DNA from 2 places in the Pseudomonas sp. NPDC077186 genome. Region 1 is predicted to be linked to the other one. Evidence: predicted binding sites of a transcription regulator. Region 1 holds the regulator's gene; the other holds the start of a gene.
The links. Region 1 encodes FliA, which starts transcription of late flagellar genes. Its sites were predicted from a motif close to CTAAAGTTTNNNNNNNNNNNGCCGNTAA; they were not measured.

Region 2: the regulator FliA is predicted to act here: its motif matches at 1,480-1,507, upstream of ACIGKL_RS07835 (methyl-accepting chemotaxis protein).

Annotation. Positions count from the first base shown of each region.
Region 1 is NZ_JBITWE010000001.1:477,880-485,044, reverse strand. It holds gene flhA (flagellar biosynthesis protein FlhA) at 1-768, shown strand, start outside; gene flhF (flagellar biosynthesis protein FlhF) at 780-2,090, shown strand; gene fleN (flagellar synthesis regulator FleN) at 2,187-3,017, shown strand; gene fliA (RNA polymerase sigma factor FliA) at 3,014-3,760, shown strand; gene ACIGKL_RS02220 (chemotaxis response regulator CheY) at 3,845-4,219, shown strand; gene ACIGKL_RS02215 (protein phosphatase CheZ) at 4,239-5,027, shown strand; gene ACIGKL_RS02210 (chemotaxis protein CheA) at 5,040-7,165, shown strand, end outside.
Region 2 is NZ_JBITWE010000001.1:1,657,798-1,664,962, reverse strand. It holds gene ampD (1,6-anhydro-N-acetylmuramyl-L-alanine amidase AmpD) at 1-328, shown strand, start outside; gene ampE (regulatory signaling modulator protein AmpE) at 341-1,174, shown strand; gene ACIGKL_RS07835 (methyl-accepting chemotaxis protein) at 1,688-3,718, shown strand; partial or broken gene ACIGKL_RS07830 (globin) at 4,000-4,206, opposite strand; gene ACIGKL_RS07825 (DUF2788 domain-containing protein) at 4,219-4,437, opposite strand; gene ACIGKL_RS07820 (Lrp/AsnC family transcriptional regulator) at 4,528-5,007, opposite strand; gene ACIGKL_RS07815 (cation diffusion facilitator family transporter) at 5,394-6,278, opposite strand; gene ACIGKL_RS07810 (polyribonucleotide nucleotidyltransferase) at 6,286-6,705, opposite strand; gene hrpB (ATP-dependent helicase HrpB) at 7,068-7,165, shown strand, end outside.

The sequences.
Region 1 (7,165 bases):
GTGTTCGGTCCGCTCAACGGCATCGCCGCCAAGGATCCGGCGTTCGGCCTGGAGGCGGTGTGGATCGACCCCAGCCAGCGCGACCAGGCGCAGTCGCTGGGCTACACCGTGGTCGACGCCAGCACCGTGGTCGCCACCCACCTCAACCAGATCCTGCACAAGCACGCCCACGAGCTGCTGGGGCATGAGGAAGTGCAGCAACTGATGCAGCTGTTGGCCAAGAGCTCGCCGAAGCTGGCCGAGGAGCTGGTGCCGGGGCTGGTGTCGCTGTCGACCCTGCTCAAGGTGCTGCAGGCGCTGCTGCAGGAGCAGGTGCCGGTGCGCGACATCCGCACCATCGCCGAGGCGATCGCCAACGTCGCGCCGAAGAGTCAAGATCCCGCCGCGATGGTCGCCGCCGTTCGTGTGTCGCTGGCCCGCGCCATCGTGCAAAGCATTGTGGGACTAGAGCCGGAGCTGCCTGTGATCACCCTCGAGCCCAGGTTGGAACAGATATTGCTCAATAGCCTGCAGAAGGCCGGTCAGGGCAGCGAGGATGGCATCCTCCTCGAACCGGGCATGGCCGAGAAGCTGCAGCGTTCCCTGGTGGAAGCGGCGCAGCGCCAGGAAATGCTCGGCAAGCCGGTGATCCTGCTGGTGGCCGGGCCGATTCGGGCGATGTTGTCGCGCTTCGCGCGGATGGCGGTCTCCAGCATGCATGTGCTGGCCTACCAGGAAATTCCGGACAACAAGCAGGTCACCATAGTCGCCACTGTGGGCCAGAACTGAGGTAAAGGGTCATGCAGGTCAAACGCTTCTTCGCCGCCGATATGCGGACCGCCATGAAACTGGTGCGAGACGAGCTGGGCGCCGATGCCGCGATCATCGGCAATCGCCGGGTGGCCGGCGGCGTCGAGCTGACCGCCGCGCTGGATTACCAGGTAGCGCCGGCGCCGGTGCGGCCGAACCCGGCCCTGGAGGCCGAGCTGCGCAAGACCCAGGCGCGCATCGCCAGCGCCCAGGCCGAACTGGCCACCCGCGCCGAGCAGGACGCCGGCAAGGATCGCCAGCTGTTCGCCAACGAGTCGCTGGTGGCGCCGGAATTGCCGGCCACCCCGGTCAAGCCGCAGCGCCCGGCCGAGCCTGCGCCGGCGCAGCCTGCGGTCGATCCGCGCGCGCTGGACGCCATGCGCTTCGAACTACACGGCCTGCGCGAGCTGATCGAAATGCAGCTCGGCTCCATCGCCTGGGGCCAGCTGCAGACCCGCCGCCCGCAACAGGCCAACCTGTGGCGCCGGCTGCAGCGCATGGGCCTGTCCGCCGAGCTGGCGCAGGCGCTGCTGAACAAGGTCGCCGACGTCGCCGAGCCGCGCCAGGCCTGGCGCATGCTGCTGGCCCATCTGGCCCACGCGATCAAGACGCCGAAGCTCGAGCCGCTGGAAGAGGGCGGGGTGATCGCCCTGGTCGGCCCCGCCGGCATGGGCAAGACCACCACCCTGGCCAAGCTGGCGGCGCGTTACGTGCTTAAGCACGGCGCGCAGCAGGTCGCCTTGGTCAGCATGGACAGCTATCGCATCGGCGCGCAGGAGCAGCTCAAGACCCTGGGGCGCATCCTCGGCGTCTCGGTGACCCAGGTCGACCCCGGCCAGTCGCTGCTGCAGGCCCTGGCGCCGCTGGCGAAGAAACGCCTGGTGCTGATCGACACCGCCGGCCTACCGGGCAACGACCCGGCGCTGCGCCTGCAGCTGGAGAGCCTGGCGGCGCGCGGCCTGCAGGCGAAGAATTACCTGGTACTGGCGGCCACCAGCCAGAGCCAAGTGCTCAAGGCCGCCTACCATAGTTACAAGCGCTGCGGCCTGGCAGGCTGCATACTGACCAAGCTGGACGAAGCCGCCAGCCTGGGCGAGGCTTTAGGTCTGGCTATAAGCCAGCATCTGCCGGTAGCCTATGTCGCCGACGGCCCGCGGATTCCGGACGATCTGCAGGTGCCGCGCAGCCACCAGCTGGTCAGCCGCGCGGTGGGCCTGCAGGCCGCCGAGGAGCCGAGCGAGGACGCCATGGCGCAGCTGTTCGCCGGGCTCTACCACAGCCCGACGCGGCGCGCCGGCTGACGCGGCGAGAAGAGAATGTTGCACCCTCGGGCGACGCCGTCGCCGGAGTGAACGGCCGGATGGCCAAGTCGAAGTTAGACAAGGTGTGAAGAAAACATGGGTATGCATCCCGTACAGGTGATCGCGGTGACCGGCGGCAAGGGTGGCGTCGGCAAGACCAATGTGTCGGTGAATCTGTCCATGGCCCTGGCCGATCTCGGCCGGCGGGTGATGCTGATGGACGCCGACCTCGGCCTGGCCAACGTCGACGTTCTGCTGGGGCTGGCGCCCAAGCGCACCCTGGCCGATGTGATCAGCGGCGAGTGCGATCTGCGCGACGTGCTGCTGCAGGGGCCGGGCGGCATCCGCATCGTGCCGGCGGCGTCCGGCACGCAGAGCATGGTCAACCTCTCGCCGATGCAGCACGCCGGGCTGATCCAGGCGTTCAGCGATATCAGCGAGAACCTCGACGTGCTGGTGATTGACACCGCCGCCGGCATCGGCGATGCGGTGGTCAGCTTCGTCCGCGCCGCCCAGGAGATCCTGGTGGTGGTGTGCGACGAGCCGACCTCGATCACCGACGCCTATGCGCTGATCAAGCTGCTCAACCGCGACCACGGCATCAGTCGCTTCCGCGTCCTGGCCAACATGGCCCACAGCCCGCAGGAAGGGCGCAACCTCTTTGCTAAGCTGACCAAGGTGACTGATCGCTTCCTCGACGTCGCCCTGCAGTACGTCGGCGCCGTGCCCTACGACGAGTGCGTGCGCAAGGCCGTGCAGAAGCAGCGCGCGGTCTACGAAGCCTTCCCACGATCCAAGTGCGCCCTGGCGTTCAAGGCGATAGCCCAGAAGGTCGATACCTGGCCGCTGCCGGCCAACCCCCGCGGCCATCTGGAGTTTTTCGTCGAGCGTCTGGTGCAGCAACCGACGGCAGACAGTGCCGTATGACAGCAGCTTCTGGACTTCGTATGTACAACAAGGCGCAGGCGCAGGATTCGCAGCACCAGTTGATCGAGCGCTATGCGCCCCTGGTCAAACGTATCGCCTATCACCTGCTGGCCCGTTTGCCGGCCAGCGTGCAGGTCGACGACCTGATCCAGGCCGGCATGATCGGCCTGCTCGAAGCCTCTAAAAAATACGATTCCAGCAAGGGTGCCAGCTTCGAAACCTTCGCCGGCATCCGCATCCGCGGCTCCATGCTCGACGAAGTGCGCAAGGGCGACTGGGCGCCGCGTTCGGTGCACCGCAACAGCCGCATGGTCAGCGACGCGATCCGCGCGGTGGAAGCGAGAACCGGGCGCGACGCTAAAGATCAGGAGGTTGCGGCCGAACTCCAATTGAGTCTGGAGGATTACTACGGCATCCTTGGCGACACTTTGGGCAGCCGCCTGTTCAGCTTCGACGACCTGGTGCAGGACGGCGAGCATGGCGGGCTGCACGAAGACGCCGGGCACACCCACCTCGAACCTTCGCGGGACCTCGAAGACGAACGCTTCCAGGCGGCCTTGGCCGAGGCCATCGCCGGCTTGCCGGAGCGCGAACGCCTGGTGCTGGCGCTGTATTACGATGAAGAACTGAACTTGAAGGAAATCGGCGAAGTGCTGGGGGTCAGCGAGTCGCGCGTCAGCCAGTTGCACAGCCAGTGCGCCGCGCGTCTGCGTGCGCGCCTGGGCGAGTGGCGCGCCCGCTGAAGGCTGGGCCGGTTTCACGATTGAAGGGCGCGCTCCACTGAAGAGCGTGTTTGGGACTGTACGGAGGTCGACTTGGACAAGAACATGAAAATCCTCATCGTTGACGATTTCTCGACGATGCGACGGATCATCAAGAACCTCTTGCGTGATTTGGGTTTCACCAACACCGCGGAGGCCGACGATGGCACCTCGGCGCTGCCCATGCTGCAGAGCGGCAGTTTCGACTTCCTGGTGACCGACTGGAACATGCCCGGCATGACCGGTATCGACCTGCTGCGTGCGGTGCGCGCCGACGAGCGCCTCAAGCACCTGCCGGTGCTGATGGTCACCGCCGAGGCCAAGCGCGATCAGATCATCGAGGCGGCCCAGGCCGGCGTGAACGGCTATGTGGTCAAACCCTTCACCGCCCAGGTGCTGAAGGAAAAGATCGAGAAGATCTTCGAGCGGGTCAACGGCTGATGTCGGCCGCGAGGGTGCTATGGAACACGATGACTCCACGCTGGGCGACCTCGAGTCGACCCTGAAAAGCAACGCCCGCGAATTGGTCGACAGCCTGGAAAGAGGCAACTTCGGCGCCGCGGTGCAACTGATCAACGAGCTCAACAAGGTCCGCGACCGCGGCCTGTACCACGAGGTCGGCAAGCTGACCCGCGAGCTGCACAACGCCATCGTCAACTTCCAACTCGATCCGCGCATGCCGCATGCCCAGGAGCTGTCGCAGATCGCCGATGCCACCGAACGCCTGAATTACGTGGTCACCATGACCGAGAAGGCGGCCAATCGCACCATGGACCTGGTCGAGCAGAGCGCGCCGCTGGTCAACGACTTGAGCGACGAAGCGCAGAGCCTGAGCGCCGAATGGGGCCGCTTCATGCGCCGCGAGATGGGCGCCGAGGGCTTTCGCGAGCTGGCCAAGCGCATCGAGCTGTTCCTCGCCCGCAGCGAGCGCGACAGCAGCAAGCTGTCCGGCCACCTCAACGACATTTTGCTGGCGCAGGACTACCAGGACCTCACCGGGCAGGTGATCAAGCGCGTCACCCAGCTGGTCACCGAGGTGGAAAGCAACCTGCTCAAACTGGTGCTGATGGCCAGTCAGGTCGACCGTTTCGCCGGCATCCAGCACGACCATGAACAGCTGCGTGCCGAACAGGAACAATTAAAAGAGCCATCTCGGGGTGAAGGTCCGCAGATTCATGCCGATAAGCGTGATGACGTCGCCTCCAGTCAGGACGATGTCGACGACCTGCTGTCCAGTCTAGGATTCTAAGGAGTTCCCCCTATGAGCTTCGGCGCCGATGAAGAAATCCTCCAGGACTTCCTGGTAGAGGCCGGCGAGATCCTCGAACAGTTGTCCGAACAGTTGGTCGAGCTGGAAAGCCGCCCGGACGACATGAACCTGCTCAACGCCATTTTCCGCGGTTTCCATACCGTCAAGGGCGGGGCGGGGTTCCTCCAGCTCAACGAGTTGGTGGAGTGCTGTCATATCGCCGAGAACGTCTTCGACATCCTGCGCAAGGGTGAGCGCCGGGTCGACGCCGAGCTGATGGACGTGGTGCTCGAAGCCCTGGATGCGGTCAACGGTATGTTCGGCCAGGTGCGCGAGCGCAGCGAGCCGACCCCGGCCTCGGCCGAGCTGTTGGCGGCGCTGTCGCGGCTGGCCGAGCCGGCTGGCGCCGAACCCGCGAGCGTGGCGCCGACTGCCGCGCCGAAGGCCGAGCCCGCAGCCGCCGCCTCCGGCGATATCACCGACAGCGAGTTCGAGCAGCTGCTCGATGCCCTCGGCGAAGCGCCGGTCGGCGACAGCGTGGCGGCCAGCGACGAGATCACCGACGACGAGTTCGAATCCCTGCTCGACCAGCTGCACGGCAAGGGTCAGTTCTCCGTGGCGGCCGAGAGCTCCGTCGGCGCGGCCGTGGCGGTCGCGGCCGTCGCGGCGCCGGCCGGCGACGAGATCACCGACGACGAATTCGAGGCATTGCTCGATCAACTGCACGGCAAGGGCCAGTTCGCCGGTGCGGTCGAAGCGCCGGCTCCGGCCGCGACGGCGGTCGCCCCGGTGACGCCGGCCAGCGACGAAATCACCGACGACGAATTCGAATCCCTGCTCGACCAGTTGCACGGCAAGGGCAAGTTCGTGCCACCCAGCGAGGCGCCGGCCGCGCCGGTGGCCAAGCCGCCTGCCGCGGCGAAACCGGCGGCCAAGGCCGAACCGGCCGCACCCCGCCCGCCTGCAGCTCCGGCGCCCGCGGCGGACAAGGCGCCGGCGGCCAGCGAGGCGGAAACCACGGTGCGGGTCGATACCGCGCGCCTGGACGAGATCATGAACATGGTCGGCGAGCTGGTGCTGGTGCGTAACCGCCTGGTGCGCCTGGGCCTCAACAGCGGCGACGAGGCCATGTCCAAGGCGGTGTCCAACCTCGACGTGGTCACCGCCGACCTGCAGACCGCGGTGATGAAGACCCGCATGCAGCCGATCAAGAAGGTCTTCGGTCGCTTCCCGCGCCTGGTACGCGACCTGGCGCGCAACCTGAAGAAGGAAATCAACCTCGAGCTGGTGGGCGAGGAAACCGACCTCGACAAGAACCTGGTCGAGGCCCTGGCCGACCCGCTGGTGCACCTGGTGCGCAACGCCGTCGATCACGGCGTGGAGACCCCGGAAGAGCGTGAGAAGGCCGGCAAGCCGCGCGGCGGGCGGGTGGTGCTGTCCGCCGAGCAGGAGGGCGACCACATCCTCTTGTCGATCACCGACGACGGCAAGGGCATGGACGCCGACGTGCTGCGCGCCAAGGCGGTGGAGAAGGGCCTGCTGGACAAGGATGCGGCCGACCGCCTGAACGAGTTCGAGTGCTACAACCTGATCTTCGCCCCGGGTTTCTCGACCAAGACCGAGATTTCCGACGTGTCCGGCCGCGGCGTCGGCATGGACGTGGTCAAGACCAAGATTTCCCAGCTCAACGGCACGGTCAACGTGTTCTCGCAGAAGGGCGCGGGCTCGAAGATCATCATCAAGGTGCCGCTGACCCTGGCGATCATGCCGACCTTGATGGTGATGCTGCAGAACCAGGCCTTCGCCTTCCCGCTGGTCAACGTCAACGAGATCTTCCACCTCGACCTGTCGCGCACCAACGTGGTCGACGGCCAGGAGGTGGTGATCGTCCGCGACAAGGCGCTGCCGCTGTTCTACCTCAAGCGCTGGCTGGTGCCACAGGCCTTCCACGAGGGCCAGCGCGAGGGCCATGTGGTGATCCTCACCGTGGGTAGCCAGCGCATCGGCTTTGTCGTCGATCAATTGGTCGGGCAGGAAGAAGTGGTAATCAAGCCACTGGGCAAGATGCTCCAGGGCACGCCTGGCATGTCCGGCGCCACGATCACCGGCGATGGGCGCATCGCCCTGATTCTCGACGT
Region 2 (7,165 bases), 1.2 Mb from region 1:
CGCGCATTTCTTCATCGAGCGCGACGGTGCGCTGACCCAGTTCGTCTCCTGCCTGGACCGCGCCTGGCATGCCGGGCAGTCCTGCTTCGACGGGCGCGACAACTGCAACGATTTTTCCCTCGGCGTGGAGCTGGAAGGCACCGACGAGCAGCCCTACACCGATGCCCAATATGCCTGTCTGGGCGAGCTGACGCGCCAGTTGCTGACCGCCTACCCGGCGCTGTCGGCGCAGCGCATTCGCGGCCACAGCGATATCGCCCCCGGGCGCAAGACCGACCCGGGGCCGGCCTTCGACTGGTCGCGCCTGCACGCCGCGCTCAAGGATTAAAGGAGAAGTACGATGAGTTTTCTGGTGATTTTGCTGGTGCTGTGGGTCGAGAAGTTTTCCGCCTGGCGCCTGCGTATCCAGCAGGACGGCCCCTGGCTGGCCCAGTTGCAGCGCCTGCAGCAGGGCAGCCTGCAGCAGGCGCCCTGGTTGTGCCTGGCGGCGCTGGTGCTGCTGCCCGTGCTGGCGCTGGGCCTGCTGCTGCTGGTGCTCGAACCGCTGGCCTACGGCTGGCTGGCGCTGCCGGTGCACCTGCTGGTGCTGATCTACAGCCTGGGACGGGGCGATCTGCTGGCCGGGCTGGGACCGTTTCGCGACGCCTGGCGCCGCGGCGACGGGCAGGCGGCCTACCACGTGGTGGAGCGTGACCTGGCGCTGCAACCGGAGGAGGGCACCGAACTGTTGCAGCAGGTGCAGGGGCATCTGCTGTGGCAGGCCTACCAGAGTTTCTTCGCGGTGATCTTCTGGTACCTGCTGCTCGGCCCCATGGCCGCCCTGGCCTATCGCCTGCTGGCGCTCTGCGCCGAACATGCCGAGCAGGCGGGGCTGCGCGAGCGTGCGGTGCAACTGCGCCACGCCTTCGACTGGCTGCCGGCGCGGGTGCTGGCCTCGAGCTTCGCCCTGGTCGGCAATTTCGTCGCGGTCAGCCGCGCCTTGCTGCACGAGCTGCTCAGCTGGGACATTTCCGCGGCGCAGCTGGTGATCAAGGCCGGCCGGGCCGCCGGGGAAATGCCGGAACCGGTGCTGGGCGAGGCGGGCGTCGACACCCTGGATCAGCTCTGGCAACTGCTGATCCGCGCCGCGGTGGTCTGGTACGCCGGCTACGCCCTGTGGGTGCTGCTGGTCTGAGCGCTGCCGGCCGGCCTTGGATAGGGTTGTGTCTACTTACCTGTCGATTGCTCGCTCGGGCTTCTGTAGGGCTTCAGCCGCGAATTTCGCGAAGACATCGGATCGCGCCCGCCGCTCCTGCACGGCGTTCGACACTTGACCCATCCGCAGCCTGGATTACGCGCCTGACCTCTAGATATGTTCTGAAAAAGCCATTTATCGTCACTCCCGCGAAGGCGGGAGCCCAGGGACTACGCAGGTTCTGGATTCCCGCCTGCGCGGGAATGACGGCTATTTCAGAGTTTCCCCAGGGACAGACGCTTAACCTTAAGTTACAGAGATCGGCGTCGATAACGGGTATATAGGAGGCCGTAGTCGATCCTGTTTTCGTGATGTCCGTCTCACTACCTGCCTGTAGAGACGGCGCCTACCCACATACAGATCGGGCTGCACAGGATGTGGCCGTCAGCCCATGAGAGGCTCGGCGACGGTCCAGGCAACACTCATAACAATAATGGCAACTGGAGACGTCTAGTGAAGACCGTGTTGTATCCGGCCATCGCGCTGATGAATCGCCTCAGCTTCGGCATGAAGTTCAGCCTGATCAGCGTGCTGTTCTTCCTGCCCATGCTGGTCACCAACTTCTACCTGGTGCGCGACTCCTATCGCCAGTTCGTCGGCACCCAGAGCGCGCTGGAAAGCCTCGAGCTGCTCGGCGACAGCCTGCAGTTGCGCCGCGATCTGGAGAGCCTCAACGACCTGGTGCAGATCAACGCGATGATCGGCCAGTCCGGTCAGGCCGGCGATCTGGAGGGGCGCATCAGGCAGTTGCAGCAGGCGCTCGATGCCAGCCTGCAAGGCCTCGAGCCGGTGGCGCGCGATGCCGAGCAGGCCGCCGAGTTCGTCGCCAAGCGCGACGAGATGCTCGCCGCGCTGAACAGCGCCGAGGCCGAGACCTCGTTGCAGAGCAAGACGGTGATAGTCGAGAAGCTGCTCGGCGCCTCCCAGGTGTTCATCAAGCTGGTGGCCAGCCAGGCCGGCCTCAGCCAGGACCCGCAGCGCCAGGTGCGGCAGATCACCGAGCTGATCGCCAACGTCACCCCGCAGGTCACCGACGTGCTCAGCCAGGGCCGAGCCATCGGCTCCTACTCCCTGGGCCAGGGCTTCCTCAACTCCGCGGCCAGCACCAAGTTCGACGACCTGCTGCTGCAACTGGAGAAGCTGCACGCCGAGTACGGCCTCAACCTGCAGGAAGCGCTGGCCGGCAACGTCGCCGCGCAGAACGGCCTGGGCAGCCTGGCCGAGGCCAGCCGCCAGACCCTCAAGGACAGCGCCGTGCTGTTCGAGGATCAGGTGATCATCGCCGACAGCCTGGACACGCCCTGGGCGCAGTTCTACGACCAGGTCAGCCAGCAGATGGCCAAGACCCACGCCTTCAACGACGGCCTGCTGGCCTTCCTCGACAGCCAGCTGAGCGAGCGCCTCAACGACAACCGCGCGCAGATGGTGCTGCTGGTAGCGGCCCTGGTGGTGGTGTTCCTGCTGATCCTCTATCTCTACGCCGGCTTCTACGTCTCCACCCGCACCACCCTGAAGACCCTCGGCCAGGTGATGGACAAGGTCGCCGCCGGCGACATGACCGTCAGCTTCCAGGCGCAGAGCCGCGACGAACTGGGCGAATTGGGCCAGGTGTTCAACCAGACCGTGGTGCGTATCCACGACCTGATCGAGCGGGTCGGCCACACCGTCGGCGAGGTCGAGGGCCAGGCCGACCGCGTCGAACTGGTGTCCGGCGAGAGCAACCAGGCGGTGGCCGGCCAGCGCGCGCAGATCGAACAGGTGGCCACGGCGATGAACCAGATGTCCGCCACCGCCCAGGAAGTGGCGCGCAGCGCCGCCGCCGCGGTGGGCAGCGCGCAGAGCGTCAACCAGGAAACGGTCAGCGGCCGCGCCCTGGTCGAGACCCAGGTCGGCGCCATCCAGCGCCTGGCCGGCGAGATCGACCAGTCGGTGGCGGTGATCAACCAGCTGGCCAGCGACAGCGCCTCGATCAGCCAGGTGCTCGACGTGATCAAGGGCATCGCCGAGCAGACCAACCTGCTGGCGCTCAACGCCGCCATCGAGGCGGCGCGCGCCGGCGAACAGGGTCGCGGCTTCGCCGTGGTGGCCGACGAGGTGCGCAACCTGGCCAAGCGCACCCAGCAGTCCACCGAGGAAATCGAGTCGATGATCGCCAAGCTGCAGGGCGGCGTCGGCGCGGCGGTCAAGGCGATGAACGCCAGCCACCAGATGGCCGACGGCACGGTCAGCGAGTCCGCCAAGGTGCAGCAGGCGCTGGAGAACATCCTCGGCGCGGTGGGCATGATCGTCGACCAGAACCAGCAGATCGCCGCCGCCGCCGAGCAGCAGACCGCGGTGGCGCACGATATCGACCAGAACATCGTCGAGATCAACCACGCCGGCGAACGCACCGCCGCCGGCGCCAGCCAGACCGAGCAGGCCAGCCGCGAGCTGAGCGAACTGGTGTCGCGGCTCAAGCAGCTGATCGGCGCGTTCCGCGTCTAGCCGCTGGCGCGGTGCAGGCGGGCCCGCCCTCTGGCGGGCCTTTGCGTTTTTGGAAGTCGGGCGCAGCGGTGCCAAGGAAGTTCTGAGAAAGCCATTTATTGTCACCCCCGCGAAGGCGGGAGCCCAGGGACTACGCAGGCTCTGGATTATTCCCCTGCGGGCCAGCGCAAGCGCTGTTCAGCGATAGAGCAGCTGTCCCGCCTGCGTGGGAATGACGGCTGTTGCAGAGTTTCCCCGAGTGTCGGTGTGCACGGCGCATCTACGAGGTGGTGCCGCCGTTTTCAGTAACCTGCCTTGATCACCGCGATGCCCTTGTTCAGCATCTCGCGCCAGGCCTGGCGAATATCCGCATCGCACGCCTCGTCGTGCTCGCCGACGGTCAGCAGCAGCGCGTCGAGCCACAGCTCGTAGAGTTCGGGGCGGATGCCCAGGCGCTGGCGCGAGTGCGATTCGCCGAGGGCGCGCAGCTTGGTCTCGGGCAGGCCGCGCCGCGGACGGGGCTAGCCGTGAATGCCGCGGGCGGTCTCGATGATGTAGGTGATGATCGGCTTGGCGAGGAAGGCGAACAGGCACAGGCCCAGGCCGAGGAACAGGATGGCGGTACCCAGGCGGCCGGCCTTGGACTTCTTCGCCAGGTCCCAGATGATGAAGAACATGAACAGCATCAGCCCGCCGACCAGCACGTACATCATCAGGGCTTCGAATTGTTCGGTTTCCATGGGGCCTCGTGGTTCGGACGGCAAACGCGGGGCGCAGATTATACGCGCCCCGATCCGCCCTGCGGCATTGCCGCGCTGGGCCTGCGACCTTCAGTCGCGCAGGTGCTGCAGCGGCAGCTGGGTGCTGGAGAGGATCTGCTGCAGGACGAAGCTGGAGCGCACGCTGGAGACGCCGTCGATGCGGGTCAGGGTGCCGAGCAGCAGCTTCTGGTAGTGATCCATGTCCGGCACCACCACCTTGAGCTGGTAGTCGGCGTCCATCCCGGTGACCAGGCAGCATTCGAGCACCTCCGGGCACTTGCGGATCTGTTCCTGGAAATGCTCGAAGCGCTCCGGGGTGTGGCGGTCCATGCCGATCAGCACGTAGGCGGTCAGGCTCAGGCCAAGCTTCTTGCGATCGAGCAGGGCGACCTGGCCGAGGATGTAGCCGTCGTCCTCCAGCTGCTTGACCCGCCGCGAGCAGGGCGAGGGCGACAGGCCGATGCGTTCGGCCAGCTCCTGGTTGGACAGGCCGGCGTCGCGCTGCAATTCGGCGAGAATGTTGAGGTCGTAGCGGTCGAGTTTGTCCACTTTTTGCTCGCTTTCTAATTTTATTGCTTTCAATCATGCACGCTTAGTTAAAAATTGCGCAAGTGGTGGGTTATTGAGCAATGTTAGCAATCTTTCTTCGGCGCTGCGGGCGTAAGCTTTCTCTCAGTTTCACGGCCCGGACGACAAGTCCCACCGGCCTTGCCCAACCAGGCGAGCCGGAGCCGCCGATCCCACCGGATCGCCGCGGCACCCGGGTCCGCACTGCCCAACCAGGCGGGCGACGAAAGCGGCGACAACACCGCCAGCACCGGACAGATTCCCCGAGGGGGCCGCAAGGCCCCTTTTTTATTGGTCGCGCAATAAGGCGAGTCGCGTTCGCAGGTGGGCGCCGCGCGCATCAGCCGCTCATGGTGGCGGGCGCAGCCTCAGCGCTCGACCACTTCCGGCGGGTCGGCGTGCACCAGCACCTCGGCGCGCGGGAATTCGCTGCGGATCGCCGCCTCCACCGCCACGCAGTGGGCGTGGGCCTGGGACAGGCTGATCTCGCCGGGTAGTTCCAGGTGCAACTGGACGAACCAGCGGGTGCCGGAGATGCGCGTGCGCAGGTCGTGGGCGCCGAGTACGCCGGGCACCGCGCAGGTCAGCTCATGCATGCGCGCGCTGATCTCCGGCGGCAGTTCCTGGTCCATCAGCACCGCCACCGCTTCGCGGACGATGCTCACGGCGCTCCAGAAGATGTAGCAGGCGATGCCGACGGCGAACAGCGCGTCGCCCTGCTGCCAGCCGAAGCTGGCCAGCAGCAGGGCCAGCAGGATGCTGCCGTTGAGCAGGATGTCCGAGCGGTAGTGCAGCGAGTCGGCGTGGATCGCGGTGGAGCCGGTCTGGCGTACCACGTGGCGCTGGAACAGCAGCAGGGCGACGGTCAGCGCCAGCGACAGCAGCATCACCGCGATGCCCAGGCCCTCGGCCGCCAACGGCTGCGGCGCGAGCAGGCGCTGCACGCCCTGAATCCCCACCAGCACGGCGCTGATGCCGATGAACAGCGACTGGCCGAGGCCGGCCAGGGCTTCGGCCTTGCCGTGGCCGTAGCGGTGATCCTCGTCGGCCGGCTGCAGGGCGAAGTGCACCGCCACCAGGTTGATCAGCGAGGCGGCGCTATCGAGCAGCGAGTCGGTGAGCCCGGCCAGCAGGCTGACCGAGCCGCTCAGCCACCAGGCGATCGCCTTGGCCAGCACCAGGCTCAACGCCACCGCCAGCGCCGCGGCGGTGGCCAGGCGCATCAGCCGGGCGTGGTGGCGCTGGATCTGCATGGGCGGGTCAGGCCGCCGGGCGTAGGCCGAAGGCGGCCAGCTGCTCGGCGCTGCCGCTATGGCGGATCAGGCGCGGATCGTCCAGCGGCAACTGGTGACCGGTGCTGCGCTCGATCAGCGCCTTGAGGCCGGCCTGGTCGAGCTTGCCCTCGGCATCCACCAGCTGCTTGAGCTGCTGCGGGTCGAGCTGGGCGGTCTGGCCGCCGGGCAGGTAGATGGCGCCGGTGGCGAAGTCGATGGCGAAGGCGATCAGCCCGGGAATGACGAAGAACAGGATGCCGATGGCGTCCATGGCGGCGACCGCCGGGTCGATCTTGCCTTCGATCTGGCCGCGACGGTCCGGGTAGAACAGGGTGCCGCAGGCGGTCAGCTGGGTGAACAGGGCGACGGCGAGAACGCCGGCGATAACGCGGGATTGCGTGCGCATCGAGCACCTCCAGGGAGAAAAGTGGCGCGACTATAGCAAGGCGGTGATTGCAAAACTGCTGCTCGCAGCTTCAGACCTGAGGGTCTGTTGGCAGTTCGCCGCTATAGGGCGCCTCTAAAAACGTAGGCGAGGCAGTCAGCGCAAGGCAAAACCAGGCGAGAAACGCTCGGAGTCGCGGGCGACTTTACGAACTGTAAATGAGCATTTTGATCGGACTCGCGCACGAGCCTGTTTTGACTCGCTTCGCTCGCCCTTCGGGCCAGCCTTCGGCTGTTACTCCCGTTGGTCGTTGCAACGCAGCGATGACAACGTAGGTAGTTTTTAGAGGTGCCCTATAATCGCCGGCCTGCCGTGGAGACCTTATGAACGCCCTGCCCATCGATGCCCTGCTGCCGGCCCTGCGCGAGGCCCTGGCCGCCCGTGACGAAGCCGTACTGGAGGCGCCGCCCGGCGCCGGCAA